DNA from 3 places in the Pseudocolwellia antarctica genome. Region 1 is predicted to be linked to each of the others. Evidence: predicted binding sites of a transcription regulator. Region 1 holds the regulator's gene; each other region holds the start of a gene.

Evidence for each region. Region 1 encodes LexA, which represses DNA repair genes until DNA is damaged. Its sites were predicted from a motif close to TACTGTATNNNNATACAGTA; they were not measured.
Region 2: a site for LexA is predicted at 1,878-1,897, ahead of dinB (DNA polymerase IV). Genes of this name have one in related genera too.
Region 3: a site for LexA is predicted at 1,628-1,647, ahead of ACPUVN_RS09920 (DNA recombination protein RmuC). Genes of this name have one in related genera too.

What each region holds. Positions count from the first base shown of each region.
Region 1 is NZ_CP187926.1:3,522,863-3,526,156, reverse strand. Features, by position in the region: gene ACPUVN_RS15335 (DUF1838 family protein) at 1-672, shown strand, start outside; gene lexA (transcriptional repressor LexA) at 1,294-1,908, shown strand; gene coxB (cytochrome c oxidase subunit II) at 2,513-3,294, shown strand, end outside.
Region 2 is NZ_CP187926.1:2,298,820-2,302,113, reverse strand. Features, by position in the region: gene nqrM ((Na+)-NQR maturation NqrM) at 1-112, shown strand, start outside; partial or broken gene ACPUVN_RS09995 (aldo/keto reductase) at 138-401, shown strand; partial or broken gene tnpA (IS200/IS605 family transposase) at 485-927, shown strand; partial or broken gene ACPUVN_RS09985 (aldo/keto reductase) at 960-1,709, shown strand; gene dinB (DNA polymerase IV) at 1,910-2,971, shown strand.
Region 3 is NZ_CP187926.1:2,284,496-2,287,789, reverse strand. Features, by position in the region: gene ACPUVN_RS09925 (fumarate hydratase) at 1-1,407, shown strand, start outside; gene ACPUVN_RS09920 (DNA recombination protein RmuC) at 1,658-3,070, shown strand.

The DNA of each region.
Region 1 (3,294 bases):
AATGGTGATGGTACTTACCAAAAACTTTTACGAGAAGTGGGCTATTACATAGATTTAAAAACAGGTGAGGTATTAGAAGAATTCTATAACCCTTATCTTGATGAAACAGTAAAAGTTGTACATATTGCAAACGACCCTTTTAATCATGTTATTTCAGCATTTTTTCCACAACCACCATCATACGGTGGGTTAAACGGTGATAAGAAACCACCAAAAATTCCATTTATTATGCCTTGGATTGAAGTTGGTGATGGTAAAGTGTTATTACAAAATGATATTAATTTATTTTATCCTTCAGCACTTCAACCAGACAAATGGCCTAGAGAATCATCAGGCAAAATGAATCAAGTATCAGAAATGTTTAACTACGTGTTTGATAAAGATGATTTAGCTAATCCAAATATTACGGGTTTAGAGTTTTCAGGTTCTTGGTCACGTATAACACCATGGTTACCGTGGATGCTTATGGGGCAAACTGCAGGACATATTTCTTATGACTGTGTTCAAGGTTGTTATAATAACACTGATATGATGTCACCTAAGGTTCGTGAGTATGCTAAAAAGCATCATCCGGAGTTCTTTGAAGCACCAACTGAATGGAAAGATCCAAGTTGGTCTAGTCTTGAGCATTATGCTCACGAGCAAACTCCAGCACCGGTTAAAAAAGGTTAATTACAACGTTTAGAAAATTGTTGTAAATATTATTAAAGATGGTCAGTTACACTTATTTTTATTATAAGTTGTGCTGGCCATTTTTTGTTTAAATCGAATTTGTACTTCTTCATTAGCTCATCTATTCAATTTAATTGATTACTTCTTTTTAAGCTTCAGACTTACATATTGAGTAAATTCAAATTTCTTATTCATTAGGAAAACAAAAAAGGTATTTATACTTTATAAAAGTTACAACCTTAACCATTAATTAACCTGAGATCTACTTAATATATTCTTCACTAACAGCTAATTTTACTTGCTTCATCGTTAAATTTACTTGCAATAGGCTAGCTATTGACGCGAAATTTTCCTTGAAGAAAGAAAAACTATCAAGCTAGCGTATAAGTTAAATTTTATGAGTAATAATTTTTATGAATTAAAAACATCTTAAGCCGAGTTAAGGTTAATTAGCGCTAACTTTACTTTATTAGAGTAATTTTCTCTAAGAAAACAGGGCTGATTCACACCAAAAACAACAAATAAAATCGAGCAATTACATGAGACTTGCGTTTATTTACAGGCTGTATATACTGACAGTTATTACTGTTGAAAAATACAGGTTACAACCTAAGGAATATAATGCGTCCATTAACTCCCAGACAATCACAAATTTTTGATTTAATTAAAGAAAAAATATCTGAAACAGGTATGCCACCAACACGTGCAGAAATAGCAGATTTTTTTGGCTTTAAGTCAGCAAATGCTGCTGAAGAACACCTGAAAGCATTAGCTAAAAAAGGCTATATTAATATGTTGCCAGGTACTTCGCGTGGTATTCGCTTAGCCGAAGAGTTTGTTGAGCAAGATGGTTTACCACTTATTGGTAAAGTTGCTGCTGGTGAGCCAATTTTGGCGCTAGAACACGTAGAAGAGCATTACAAAATAGATGGCACGCTGTTTAAACCTTCTGCGGATTATCTTTTACGTGTAGATGGTGAAAGCATGAAAGATATTGGTATTCTTGATGGTGACTTACTTGCTGTGCATCAAACTACCGATGTTAAAAATGGGCAAGTAATTGTTGCAAGAGTTGAAGACGATGTTACTGTGAAACGTTTTAAACGAGAAGGTAACGTTGTTTATTTACATGCTGAGAATGAAGACTTTTCACCTATTGTTGTCGATCTCACTACTCAACAGTTTAATGTAGAAGGTATTGCAGTAGGTGTTATTCGAGCAGCAGATTGGATGTAATAGTAATTCATTGTTTACTATACATAGTTAACTATTAAGAGTTTATTTTGTGAACGATTTCTTTTCAAAGTAAACTCTGTTTTCCCTCCTTTAGTTCTATATTCCCCTTTAGTTTCTTATTTTTATACTTCAATTATCATAATTCAAATGAATGTTAATAAGTTAGTATGAAAATTGAACACAAAAGTTTTATCCTAATAAAATTTAAATTTCTGTAGTTTTTATCATTGTTTAAAAATAAAACAACTCATATCCTCACTGTTTATGCGGCTTTAACGGTCTTAGAGCTCTTACTCTATTGTATTTATTATATTTTATTTAAGTAGCTACTCTAATTTAAAATTTGACGTAGTTTAATATTTGAGTAATTCTAGAATAGAAAGCATACAAAAAATTATATTGAGTAGCTTGTTAAGACTCAACACTCGTAAAGAAAATAATAATAATAGTGTAGCCAAACGTACAAAGTATGACTGTTCATTGAGCAGGTTTTGTCTTTTTTGCGTTAAGTTAAATAGAGGAGTGAGGGAGATGTCGTGTGATAAGACGTAACCTATGTTTACTGATCTTGGGAAGTATATTTTCAAGTTCAGTTTGGGCAGAGATGCAGTTAAATCTAACAAAAGGTGTAACCGAAATAAGTAGGGAAGTTTATGACCTACATATGTTGGTTATGTATATTTGTACTGGAATTGGTGTTGTCGTTTTTGGCGCCATGTTCTGGTCTATGGCTTTCCATCGGAAGTCTAAAGGGGCAAAAGCTGCTTCCTTCCATGAAAGTACCAAAGTAGAGATACTTTGGACCGCTATTCCAATCGTAATTCTAATCGCTATGGCTATTCCAGCCACTAAAACCTTAATTGAAATGGAAAATAATGACGATTCCGACGTCACCATTCAAGTAACGGGATCTCAATGGAAATGGCACTATAAATACTTCGATCAAGACATCGAATTTTATTCTGTTTTATCTACTCCAAGAGATCAATACGAAAATCAATTAGGTAATCTTGCTGAGAAAGGTGAGCACTATTTACTTGAAGTCGACAGACATCTGGTTATCCCTGTTAACAAAAAAGTAAGATTTTTAATAACTTCTGATGATGTTATTCATGCTTGGTGGGTTCCTGCATTTGCAGTTAAACAAGATGCTAACCCTGGCTTTATCAATGAGGCTTGGACCAAAGTTGATGAGCCTGGCATTTACCGAGGTCAGTGTGCTGAGCTTTGTGGTAAAGATCATGGCTTTATGCCTATTGTTGTTGAAGTGAGAACTGAAGAGGGCTATGCGCAGTGGCTTGATGAACAACATGAATTATTAGCCAAAGCAGCTGAAGCTGAAAAAGCCTCTTTGAACGCATCTGTTTCTATGGATGAACTAATGAC
Region 2 (3,294 bases), 1.2 Mb from region 1:
ATCATCAATGGGTATTGAAAAAGCTTGTGACTGTGAAAATCCGTGCGAAAAAAGAATGGCACGTGAAGCTGCAGCAAACAAAGAAAATACTATCGATATCAAAAACATCTAGTTTTATAAAATAAGTAGGCTTTTCGATGATCACTCATGAACCTAATATCCGTTATACAGCGGATAATACTCGATACGAAAATATGCAATATAGTCGCTGTGGAAATAGCGGATTGTTATTATCGAAATTATCATTAGGTTTATGGCAAAACTTTGGTGCGGTTGACTCTTTATCAAACGCACAAGAGCTTTTATTTACTGCATTTGATGCAGGTATTACACATTTCGATTTAGCGAATAACTATGGACCACCTTACGGTTCTGCCGAATCGACTTTTGGTAACGTTTTAACTAGCGAAGCGTAAATCTCGGGGGCTTGCCCCCGTGCTGGATAGTGTATACTGGGGGGACCCCAGTAAATGCTATTCTTCATATGGAACTTCAAAGAAATACACATCATGTCTTTAGATTAATGTACCACTTTGTGTGGATACCAAAGTATCGACACAAAGTCTTCATTGAACCTTATCGTTCAACAATGAAAGCAATTATTCAAAAGTAGGATATGACTACGATATTGATATCGTAGAGTTAGAAATTCCGAGTGACCATATTCATATGGTTATTAGAGGGATCCCTAAACAGTCGCCAAGCGATGTTATGCAAATAATTAAAAGTATAACTGCTCGTGAGTTTTTTAGAAGTTATCCTGAAATTAAAAAGCAGTATTTCTGGGGCGGTAAATTATGGACACAAAGCTTTTTTGTTGAAACGATTGGTAACGCAACAGAAGAAGTTATCAGGAAATATGTTCAAGAACAGTTAATCGAATTAGATGGTAAAGAAATTAATAGCGATCAACTGAACTTGTTTTGAAACTCGGTCGCTTGCGGCCGAGAATTTTATAACAGTACCTTCACTCCTACAGAGACGAACTGATCATATCCAGTAAAGCTGGCTACGATATGTGGCCAGGTCCTTATGGTGTTGGTGGTTCAAGAAAATATCTGATTTCAAGTTGCGACCAAAGTTTACAGCGTACAGGTTTAGAATATTTTGATATTTTTTATCATCACTGTATGGATCAAGAAACTCCTCTTGAAGAAACCATGCAAGCACTCGACTACTTAGTTAGATCGGGTAAAGCCTTGTACGTAGGACTTTCAAATTACCAACCTGAACAAACGGCTAAAGCTATTAAAATATTAGATGATTTAGGTACACCATTACTTATTCATCAGCCGCGTTATAATATTTTTGATCGTTGGATTGAAGATAGTTTAACCGATGTATTGCTAAATGAAGGTGTCGGATCTATTGTGTTTTCACCTTTAGCTCAAGGCTTATTAACCGATAAATACTTACAAGGGATCCCAGAAGGCTCTAGAGCTTCAAGACCTGAGCTTATTTATCTTAATGATAGCGATATAACTGCAAGCAAAATGGAAAAAATAGCTCAGCTGAATGATCTAGCGAAAAGCCGAGAGCAAACATTAGCTCAAATGGCGATAGCGTGGACTTTAAATAATAAAGCCGTAACAACCTGCTTAATTGGGGCGAGTAAGAAAGAGCAAATTCTTGATTCTGTAAAAGCATTAAATAACTTAAGCTTTAGTGAAGACGAGTTAACTCAAATTAATGCTATTTCAAATAGCTAACGTTTATTGAGTAAACCCTTAAGTTGATAGCTTGTTTATCTATTCACTTATTTACAAGTAGTTAATAAAGCTCAATAACTAAGTCATATCCATTTATAACTCTATTCCTCTTTAAAAATACATCACATCAATGACTTCCTTGATTGAACATTCAAGAGAATTAACTTAAACTGGTTTAATATACAGTGTTCGGGCTTCTCATGGTTAAAAAATTTATTCACATCGATATGGACGCATTTTTTGTATCTGTTGAAATTAGGGATAATCCTACATTAGCTAATAAACCAGTAGCTGTTGGTGGTAAATCAGATCGACGTGGCGTTCTTTCTACTTGTAACTATATTGCACGGGAGTACGGTGTAGGTTCAGCAATGGCAACATCAATAGCCTTACAAAAGTGTCCTGACCTTATCGTGGTACCTGGTCGAATGGATGTTTATAAACAAATATCAGTTAAAATTAGAGCCATCTTCGAAAAATATACTCACTTAATTGAACCTTTATCTTTAGATGAAGCCTTTTTAGATGTTACCGAATGCACACTGTTCAAAGGTAGCGCTACACTTATTGCAGATCAAATCAGGCAAGAAATATTTGATGAACTTAATCTCACAGCCTCTGCAGGCATAGCTCCAAATAAGTTTCTAGCAAAAATAGCCAGTGATGAAAACAAACCTAACGGGCAATGTGTTATCACGCCAGATCAAGTAGGTGCTTTCGTTGAAAAAATGTCATTAAGTAAAATACCTGGCGTCGGTAAAGTCACCTTCGAAAAACTTAAAGCTCATGGTTTAGAGTATGGTCGAGATGTTATTGCTCATGACAAATCTGAACTTATACATAAATTCGGTAAGTTGGGCATCTCTTTATGGGATAAATGCCAGGGTATAGATAACCGTGAAGTGGTTACGAGTCGGGTACGTAAATCTGTAGGTGTTGAAAGAACCTTTGCGCAAGATTTTCATTCCTCAGAAGAAATGAACAACTACATGGTAGATAACTTAATTCCAGAATTAAAAAAACGTTCAGCGTCTTATTTAAAAACACGCACCATAAGTAAATTAGGCGTTAAAGTTAAGTTTAATGACTTCCAACAAACCACAAAAGAATTTAAATATCATAGTTTTGATGAGCAAGTATTTAATGAACTTTTACATGAGGCATTAGCGCGAGGTGAGGGTAAGTCTGTGCGCTTGTTAGGTGTTCATATTGGTCTTTCAGACGAGCCTGATGAACATCATCAATTTGAACTTGGCTTGTAGGTTTAACGGTACAAGGGAGGTTTTTCAGTATTACTGCGTCGTTACCCTTGTTATTCAAAACTTTACTCAAATATAATTAACGTCACTTCAGATTGATGGGTTTGATAACCCATTGATTTATATTAGACCTTAGTTTTCAGATTAAGAGAAATGAAAATAGCTTAACCCGAGCAGAGGTTAACTAGATTGAATCACCTTTTTTAGTAAAAATAATGACATAACTGGTTTAATTGCACTCAATAATGAGTAAAATAAGCTGATATCAATGAGTATCATATTTCTAGCTTACGACTTGTATAACGCCATTTGAAAATTAATGTTGC
Region 3 (3,294 bases), 1.2 Mb from region 1:
AAAAGCCAAGCAGCTAAAGATGCTATTGCGCAAATTCTTATCAACTCACGTATGTCTGCTCATGGTAAGCGTCCAATCTGCCAAGACACAGGTATTGTTACGTGTTTTGTTAAAGTAGGTATGGAAGTTCAGTGGGACAAAACAGATTTAACCGTGCAACAAATGGTTGATGAAGGTACTCGTCGTGCTTATTTAAATCCTGATAATCCTTTACGTGCTTCTATCGTTGCTGATCCTGCTGGCAAACGTATTAACACGAAAGACAACACGCCTTCAGTAGTACATATTGATATGGTGCCAGGTGGCGGTGTTGAAATTATGATCGCAGCTAAAGGCGGCGGATCAGAAAACAAATCTAAAATGGCTATGTTAAACCCAAGCGATTCAATTGCTGACTGGGTTGTTAAAACATTACCTACTATGGGTGCTGGCTGGTGTCCTCCTGGAATGTTAGGCATAGGTATTGGCGGTACGGCTGAAAAAGCAGGTGTATTAGCTAAAGAAAGCTTGATGGATCCAGTAAACATTCAAGAACTTATGGATCGTGGTCCTCAAAATGCTGAAGAAGAACTACGTTTAGAGATTTTTGAACGTGTTAACAAATTAGGTATTGGTGCTCAAGGTCTTGGTGGTTTAACAACTGTTGTTGATATTAAAATCAACTCAGTGCCAACACATGCAGCGTCTAAACCTGTTGTTATGATCCCTAACTGTGCTGCTACTCGCCATGTACATTTTCACTTAGACGGTTCAGGTCCTGCAGATCTTAAACCACCTAAATTAGAAGAATGGCCAGAAATTACTTGGGAAGTAGGTGAAAATGTTCGTCGTGTTAATGTTGATGAACTTAAAAAAGCAGATATTAGCGACTGGAAAACAGGTGAAACTGTTTTATTATCAGGTACTATTTTAACAGGTCGTGATGCTGCTCATAAACGTATTCAGGAGATGTTAGCTGCAGGCGAGAAATTGCCAGTAGACTTCACAGACAAGTTTATTTATTACGTTGGTCCAGTAGATGCTATTGGCGACGAAGCCGTTGGCCCAGCAGGTCCTACAACAGCGACACGTATGGATAAATTTACTGAAATGATGCTAGCTGAAACAGGCTTATTAGGCACAATTGGTAAAGCTGAACGTGGCGCAGAAACTTGTCAAAGTATTAAAAACCATAAGTCAGTTTACTTAATGGCTGTGGGTGGCGCTGCTTACCTAGTATCTAAAGCAATCAAGAAAGCTAAAGTCGTTGCCTTTGAAGATATGGGAATGGAAGCGATTTATGAATTTGAAGTTGAAGACATGCCTGTAACTGTAGCTGTTGATTCTACTGGTGAATCAGCGCACGTTACTGGTCCTCAAATTTGGAAATTGAATATTGAAGAAGCAGATAAGAAAGCTAAAGGCTAAAACTTTTAGCTAAGCAGAGATTACCCGGTTTAAACTGGACTCAGCTTATCTAGCTTTAATAAAACGTCATAAGGTAAAACTTATGGCGTTTTTTGCTTTTATAAACACCTAAATTTGTTATGAAATAAACGTAACCTACAGAATTTAATGTGTTTATCATTATTCTTTACTATAAAAAATAAGAGTATTTCTAGCCGTTAATTGATAATTATGATTTAATAACTGTTCATTTTTACAGTGTTGGTGCTTTATGGCTGCGTTTCTCCAAGGTTTCCCTACAGATTTATACTCTCTTTTAATATTAGCTGGCGTATTCCTCATCTTAGTTTTATTGCTTGTTATTGTGTTTAGAAAACAAGGCAACTCGGAATTAGAAGAGCAATTAAGATTATTAAGTCATACAACTGATAAAAACCATCAGCAATCAATTCATTACATTAGTTCCACTCATCAACAAGCTGCGTCACAACAGTCTGAGTTGAAAATGTATTTTGAACAGCAAATATCAGATTTTAAATTGAAGCTTTTACGTCAGCATTCTGACCAAGGCGAAAAGCAATCTCAAACCTTATTTGAAAGTCGCCATCAACTAAGTAATATTCTACATGAGCATCAAAATACCTTTAATGAAAATCAATTAAAGTCGATTGATCAATTGACCGAACATTTAAACAAAACAGGTCAAAGTAATCGTGATGAACTTTCAAAAGCTATGCAATTATCAAGTGATAATATGGCTAAACGCATAGATGAATTAACACTTTCAACCGATAATCGCCTTAAAGAAATTAACGCACAAGTTGAGCAACGTCTAGCAGAAGGTTTTGAAAAAACCACAAAAACCTTTAATGACATTTTGCAGCGTTTAGCTTTAATAGACGATGCACAAAAGAAGATAACCGAACTATCAACTAACGTAGTTAGCTTACAAGAGGTATTAGCCGACAAACGTTCTAGAGGTGCATTTGGTGAAGTTCAGTTAACGGCGCTTATTCGTAATGTGTTACCTGAGCAGCATTTCTCGCTACAACATACCTTATCAAACGGTAAAATTGCCGACTGTTTATTAATGTTACCTAAGCCTACAGGGAACGTGGTTATCGATTCTAAATTCCCGTTAGAAAGCTATAAGAAAATGGCAGATAACTTACTGGGTGATCACGACCGTAAAGCTGCAGAAAGACAGTTTAAAGTCGATATCAAAAAACATATTAATGACATTAGCGATAAATACCTAATTGATAAAGAAACATCTGACGGCGCTATTATGTTTATTCCCGCAGAAGCTATATTTGCTGAAATACATGCTCATCAAAGTGACTTAGTTGATTACGCCAATAAAAAACGCGTATGGCTTGCATCACCAACTACATTAATGGCAATACTAACAACATCGCGTTCGGTATTAAAAGATGAAGAAACCCGTAAACAAATTCATGTAATACAAGCTCACTTGTCTGGTCTTTCAGATGATTTTGGACGTTTTAGAAGTCGCTTTAATAACTTAGCTAAACATATTGACCAAGCGGCAAATGATGTAAAACAGATACATACGTCAGCAGATAAAATATCAAACCGCTTTGAAAAAATAGAAAGTGTTGATTTAGATTTGATTGAAGAAGATAAAGAAGCTGAACATGTAGAGCAAGTAGAACAGAAATAAACAGCTAAGCTTTACTTAATTTATAACGGAAAATCTACATCTAAACGTCTCCACTTCATGACCTTGTCTTGAAAAGTGTTTCAAATTTAAGTGTTATTTTCTTCTCTATAAAAATATACTATCGAGCTTAATGGGTTAGCGTCATAAGTGACGATGCTAATTCATCAGCTTGATATTCTTTCGTTCTTCGACGACTAAGAAACATATAAAACCATATATAAGTT